Regions from separate parts of the Exiguobacterium sp. s127 genome, predicted to be linked through region 2. Evidence: riboswitches for the same ligand, from Rfam matches in the RefSeq annotation. Region 2 holds a riboswitch; each other region holds the start of a gene.
What was found. A riboswitch is a leader RNA that binds a small molecule or an ion and turns the genes downstream of it on or off. The one in region 2 is predicted to bind lysine.

Region 1: another riboswitch for lysine. It lies ahead of KNP98_RS11330 (amino acid permease); the one in region 2 lies ahead of KNP98_RS10135 (aspartate kinase).
Region 3: another riboswitch for lysine. It lies ahead of KNP98_RS07550 (Na+/H+ antiporter NhaC family protein); the one in region 2 lies ahead of KNP98_RS10135 (aspartate kinase).

The regions. Positions count from the first base shown of each region.
Region 1 is NZ_JACSMO010000008.1:87,414-89,687, reverse strand. Features, by position in the region: gene KNP98_RS11340 (GGDEF domain-containing protein) at 1-360, opposite strand, end outside; gene KNP98_RS11335 (MarR family winged helix-turn-helix transcriptional regulator) at 517-972, opposite strand; lysine riboswitch at 1,144-1,328, shown strand; gene KNP98_RS11330 (amino acid permease) at 1,441-2,274, shown strand, end outside.
Region 2 is NZ_JACSMO010000007.1:6,926-9,199, forward strand. Features, by position in the region: gene argH (argininosuccinate lyase) at 1-417, shown strand, start outside; lysine riboswitch at 489-667, shown strand; gene KNP98_RS10135 (aspartate kinase) at 780-1,979, shown strand; gene KNP98_RS10140 (aspartate-semialdehyde dehydrogenase) at 1,992-2,274, shown strand, end outside.
Region 3 is NZ_JACSMO010000004.1:178,910-181,183, forward strand. Features, by position in the region: gene manA (mannose-6-phosphate isomerase, class I) at 1-666, shown strand, start outside; lysine riboswitch at 776-951, shown strand; gene KNP98_RS07550 (Na+/H+ antiporter NhaC family protein) at 1,056-2,274, shown strand, end outside.

The DNA of each region.
Region 1 (2,274 bases), on a different contig from region 2:
GCCAATTGTCAAAATGAATAAAATCATGATGACGGAAGCGAGAATCGCTCCTTCGATTTGATCAGCAGGTGTAATTAAAAAACGCGTTCCGATAATCATGACTCCCGTGATGAAGGCACTAGGCAATCCGCCAAATAATGTGGCAATCGCGACAGGAATGATACGTAAGTCAATCCGGGCAATATCAATTTGAATGCTGTTGAACATGAGGAGTACAGCAATTGCACCAGCTACACAACCTAAAATAAGGCGTGATTCAAGCTTTGATTTTGGTGTAATTCTTGGTTGATTTCGAAAAGGTAAAAATAAAAGCGTGATCGTCGTGAATAAGAGACAAAAATTTATGATGAAGTTATTCATAATAGACAACAAATCCTCCCAACTCCCCCTGCAGTATACTTCCAATTATATACTTTGAGTATACTCGTTCTACTAACGGTATAGGAGGTCTGAATGTTTAGAATAAAAAAAGAAAAACAGAATAAAACCTCTGTCCTTCTCTTGATTTTTAATTTATTAATTGGATGAGACGACTTCTTCATCCATTGTCGCGAGAATTTTATCAAATACATGGATCATCACGTTCAGTTCCTCTTCAGACAAAGTGCCGAATCGCTCCTGAAGATATTTGCGACGGACGACTTCGAGATTCCGAAAAGCGGCCTCTCCCTCGTCAGTCAAGGCAAGGACGATTGAACGACGATCTTCCGTCGAACGTGTCCGTGTCACAAAACCGGTCTTATAAAGTTTATCTGTCAAAGCGGTGACCTGACTTGTCGCAAGTTCGAACTGTTCCGCGAGTAATGTCGGACGCTGGGGGCCGTTTTCAGATAAGCTACGTAAGATGAAGAATTCACTTCGCGTGGCAGTACCTTCAAACAGTTGATTCAACTCACGGCGCAACGTCCGGAGAATCACGCGCATTTGTTCTTCTAATCGATATGTCAATTGGTCATGTTGTTCTTGTCCCATCTGAGCAACATCCTTTCTGTACTACCTTCTACCATTTAGTGTACTAAAAATATCGGAATTTTACTATGAGCACGGTAGGATTCAAAAATATAAATTGACAAACAAGAAACATATTATGTACTATGTCGAAGTAATGAATTAGTAAATCAACTTAATTAGTTCTCACTCAACCAGTGGGATGGAGGTTGCGATTCTTATGAGTCGGGTTACGGATGTCGTCAAGCGGCAGATGAAATAGCTCAAAAGGAAGAATTGCCGAAATCGTAGACTACTTTGAAAGTCAGCGATTGGGATTAGATCAAACAGGTCTAATACTGTCATGAACCGTTTGCGGTTTATGGGGAGCTATCTTTCACGACGGTAGAATGAGACGCATCATCGATATGTTGCGTTCTCATCTTCCTCTTGGAAGGTGAGGGCGCTTTTTTACGCCCTCTCAAAAATTATAAAAAGAGAGAAGCGACAGACATGAACAATTTACAACAGCAACAACAACCCCTTGATTCCACAGCAGAAGGGCTACAACGAGGGCTTCAAGCCCGGCATATGTCGATGATTGCAATTGGCGGAGCGATTGGGACCGGTTTATTCATCGCGTCAGGTGCCTCTGTTGCAGCGGCAGGACCGGGCGGTGCGTTACTTTCTTATACAATCGTCGGATTGATGGTCTACTTCTTGATGACGAGCCTTGGGGAGATGGCCGCCTATATGCCGGTCGCAGGATCGTTCTCGACGTACGGGACGAAGTTCGTCGACCCTTCATTCGGGTTCGCCTTAGGATGGAACTACTGGTACAACTGGGCCGTCACGATTGCCGTCGAGCTCGTCGCAGCACAAATCGTCATGCATTACTGGTTCCCGAACATTCCGGGCGTCTATTTTAGCGCGCTGTTTTTACTTTTAATGATTGGATTAAATTATTTTTCGGTCAAAGGATTCGGTGAAGCCGAGTACTGGTTTGCGATGATTAAAGTCGTCACGGTCATCGTGTTTCTTGGTGTAGGAGTCGCGATGATTTTTGGTATCTTTACTTCGGAGCCACCAGCAGGCTTCAAAAACTTTGGCTTAGGTGATGCACCGTTTGTCGGAGGGATTCCAGCTGTCATCGGTATCATTCTTGTCGCAGGTTTTAGCTTTCAAGGGACGGAGCTCGTCGGAATCGCAGCAGGCGAGTCGGAAGATCCGGAAAAAAATGTCCCGAAAGCAGTTAAACAGGTGTTTTGGCGCATTTTATTATTTTATGTATTTGCGATCTTCGTCATCGGAATGTTGATTCCATACACAAGTCCGAGCCTTGTCTCA
Region 2 (2,274 bases):
ATGCAAGAAGATAAAGAAGGTGTCTTCGATACGGCAGATACCGTTTTACAATCCGTTCAAATCTTTACGGGAATGCTCGAATCAGCAACGTTTAAGACAGAAGCGCTCAAGAAGGCGACAATGCAAGACTTCTCGAATGCAACGGAACTAGCAGATTATCTCGTCACAAAAGGTGTTCCTTTCCGGGAAGCGCATGAAATCGTCGGAAAAGCGGTCCTCCATTGTGTTCAGACGAATTGTTTCTTAAAAGATTTAACGCTTGAAACGTATCAAACGTTCCACTCCGTCATCGCGGAAGATGTTTATCCGCTCCTCGACCCGGTGCAAGCAGTGGCAAGAAGAGGAAGTTACGGCGGGACAGGTTTTGCTGCTGTTTCTGTACAACTCGATCAAGCGAAGAAAAAACTCACGGATTAACGGAAAAATGAAAAAATTTTAGCAAATGACTGGATTTAACAAAAAATGTTTGCTATAACTGTAACTAACAACCGACAGATAGAGGCGCGGATGACATCAGTAACATCATTTATTGAAGCGAGCATGCTGAGTGATGTGAAAGGGGAAATCCGCCGAAGTGAATGAGAAAGATGCTTCTTCTCATTTGCTGGTACAACGGTTAAGATCCGTTGTACTGCCGAAACCGATGTTTCGGAGCGCTATCTTACGTAAAAGAACGAAAGACTTTGTCTTCGTTTGTCCGATCGTGATAACGACGGGCCGTAGGAACGCTCCTACCGGCCCGTCGTTTTTTTCTGTTTCGGGACAAAGGAGATAGGATTGTGACAACTGTACTTAAATTTGGTGGTAGCTCGGTCGCGACTGTCGAACAGATTCAGTCAATTGCGAATTATTTAAAAAATCGGACAGAACAAGGTGAAAAATTAGTGGTCGTCGTCTCTGCGATGGGGAAGATGACAGACTCGCTCATCGCACAAGCGCAAGCAATCACGGATCGTCCTGAACGACGTGAACTCGATCGATTGCTCGCAATCGGCGAAGAACAAACGATTTCGTTACTCAGCATCGCCTTAAATTCCGTCGGAGTAAAAGCCTTATCACAAACAGGTGCGCAGGCAGGAATCAGCACGATGGGGGTTCATACGAAAAGTAAGATTAAACAAATTGACGGGGACTTGTTACGAAAGAAACTCGAAACCTATGATGTCGTCATCGTCGCCGGATTCCAAGGTGTCAACGAGCTTGGGGATGTTACAACACTCGGTCGTGGTGGGTCAGACACAACGGCTGTCGCCTTAGCGGCCGTCCTTGATAAGCGCTGTGAAATCTATACGGATGTCGACGGTGTCTATACGGCGGATCCGCGGATTCATCAAGCGGCACAGCCGATTCCACAAATTTCATATGATGAAATGATGGAAATGAGTGCACTGGGGTCGAAGGTAATGGAGATGCGCAGCGTCGAACTCGGGAAAAAATACGGCGTGCATATCTTTGTTGGGAAAACACTTGAATCGGAAAGAGGGACTTGGATCATGGAGGCAACAGAAACGATGGAACAAAAAGCAGTCACGAGCGTCAGTGTAACGAAAAATGTTTTGACGGTTTCAATCAAACACGTTCCACAAACCAATTCAGCAGTCGCCGACATTTTTGAATTGTTATCGAATCGCCATGTCAATATCGACATGATCAGTCAAACGACCTTTGATAGTGACGTGTTCCTCTCGTTCTCTTGTCCACTCGATGAAGAAGAGTTTCTCGAAGAGGCACTGAAAGATATCATCGATCGTTTTCCGACCGTTAAAGTCGATCGTCATAACGAGCATGCCAAGTTATCGGTCGTCGGAATCGGAATGCGTGACGCAACGGGCGTCGCATCAAAATTATTTGCGACGTTCCGTGCCGAGAACATCACGTTTTATCAAGTCACGACATCAGAAATCAGTATCTCGTATACAATCGCACAAGCAGATATCGAACGAACGGTCGCGGCGATCGCGAACGCGTTTAGCCTGTAAGGAGGAATGAACATGTACCACGTAGCAGTCATCGGTGCGACAGGCGCCGTCGGACAAAAGATGTTACAAGTCTTGAAGGAACTCGATTTTCCAGTCGGTCAACTGTCGGCGTATGCTTCAGAACGATCAGCAGGAAAAGTCGTTTCGTTTAATGGAACGGACGTGACGATTACAGCTTTATCGGAAGACATCATCCATCACGGGATCGACGTCGCATTATTCGCAGCCGGTGGAGCAATCAGTGAACAGTATGCCCCCTTGCTGGCAGAACACGGAACACTTGTCGTCGATAATT
Region 3 (2,274 bases), on a different contig from region 2:
CTTGATGCAGCAACGGGTCGGCTATTGTCACCTCCAAACCTGCCGGGTTGGGACGATGTAAATTTAGTTCGCCCGTTAGAAGAGTTCTTCAACATCCCGGTTTCCCTTGAAAATGATGCAAATGCCGCCGCGCTCGGCGAAGCATTGTTCGGGGCAGGACAAGACTATACATCCATCTATTACATGACAGTCAGTACAGGAATCGGTGGTGGATATGTCTATCAAAAGACGTTGATTCGAGGCGCACACGGATATGCTGGTGAAATCGGAAATACGATCATCGATGCTTCTGGACCGGAACATCACGTCTTGAACAAAGGCTCACTCGAAGGATTAGCAAGCGGTACGGCTCTTCAGACGCGGGCTGATTCATTAAATGAATCTTCTATTGCACAACTTCTTGGCAATACACAGGAAAGGCTTCGTTTCGTAAATCATTTAGCAACAGGCGTAGCGAACATCATTCACACACTTGATCCGGAAGCCGTCATCATCGGTGGCGGTGTTACGGCTTCCGCCGATTTATTTTGGGAAGAGCTCTTACAAGCCGTCAATGCCCGTCTCTACCCGACGTTACGTCAAAAAACAATCATTCGCTTAGCTGCATTGGAAGGAAATGCCGGTGTCATCGGTGCTGCCCATTTAAATCGGATGAACGCCGAATAACTTCATTGTTCCTTTTGAACAGACTTTACTACTTTTTTTAAAAACAGACTTGAAACTTTTTTCTGAAATATGATAAGGTTTTCTTATTAAAAGAATATGACTATTCTATCGATGAGGTAGAGGCGCGGTCTTAATGAGTATTTGATCTGAGGATGACAACGAGGACGATCAAGGAAAGGTAATGCTGCCGAAGTATCGTCAAGTGTCTGACTTGATGGTACTGGTCGAATTGGGAAATACCCGTTCGATTGCCATACGTGTTTTGTATGGAGCGCTCCAATTCGGCTAAGAAAGACGCATCCAGCAAGGGTGTCGGCTTTGTTGCCGGTGCCCTTGCTTTTTTATATGCAATGGGTCTCATCTTCTAAAAAAAGAGGAGGAACCACACAATGGTCAATTATTCAGATTCAATCGTTGCGCTCATTCCAGCTGTCATTGCAATCGCACTTGCAATCGTGACGCGCAAAGTCGTTATTTCACTTGGTGTCGGTATTTTGATTGGTGCTTTATTGCTGCATAGCTTTAATCCAATCGATACGGTCGTCTATCTCGGCAAAAACATCTTTAGTCTATTTTGGGCGGATGGGGCGTTAAATGAATGGAACGTCTTATTACTCATCTTCTTACTATTACTCGGTGTTCTATCGACGCTTATCCAAACATCGGGCGGTGCACATGCCTTCGGTGAATGGGCAACAACACACGTCAAGACAGCGCGCGGCGCTCGCCTCGCAGCATTTGGTTTAGGTATTTTAATCTTCATCGATGATTACTTCAACAGTCTTGCTGTCGGGAATGTCAGTCGTCCGTTAACGGACCGTCGTGGCGTCTCGCGTGCAAAACTTGCTTATATTATTGACTCGACGGCTGCTCCAGTCTGTGTCATCAGCCCGCTTTCAAGTTGGGGAGCGTTCATCATCTCAATCATCGCGGGTATCTTGACGACACATTCGATTACGGAGTATTCCGCATTCAGTGCTTTCATGATGATCGTGCCACTCAACTTCTATGCGATTTTCGCTCTATTGCTGACGCTTTACATCGCGTACACAGGGATTGCGGTCGGACCGATGCGGACGCATGAACTTCGTGCATTAAAAGGTGAACTTTTCGACGCAAGTAAAGGAACACCGATGGGGATGGCAGAGGAAGTCAAAGAACACGAAGGTGGAAAAGTACGTGACCTCGTCGTTCCGATTATCGTTCTCGTCATTGCAACGGTTTCCGCATTACTCTTTACCGGTGCTCAGGCACTCGCTGCTGACAATCGTGCATTTACGTTGATTGGTGCATTTGAAGCGACAGACGTAACACGTTCACTCGTTGCTGGTGTCGTCATCAGTTTAGTCGTTGCTTTCCTGATGTTGATTGGTCGGAAAATCCCGGCGCGCGAATACGGACACAGCATCTGGGCTGGGATGAAATCCATGTGGCCTGCTGTCGTCATCTTATTATTCGCTTGGACAATCATCGCTGTTATCGGTGACATGAAAACAGGTGAGTACTTAGCAAGCTTCGTCAGTAAGTCGATTTCTGCTTCGTACCTCCCCTTCTTATTGTTCTTGATTGCAAGCTTAATGGCATTCTCGACAGGTACAAGTTGGGGAA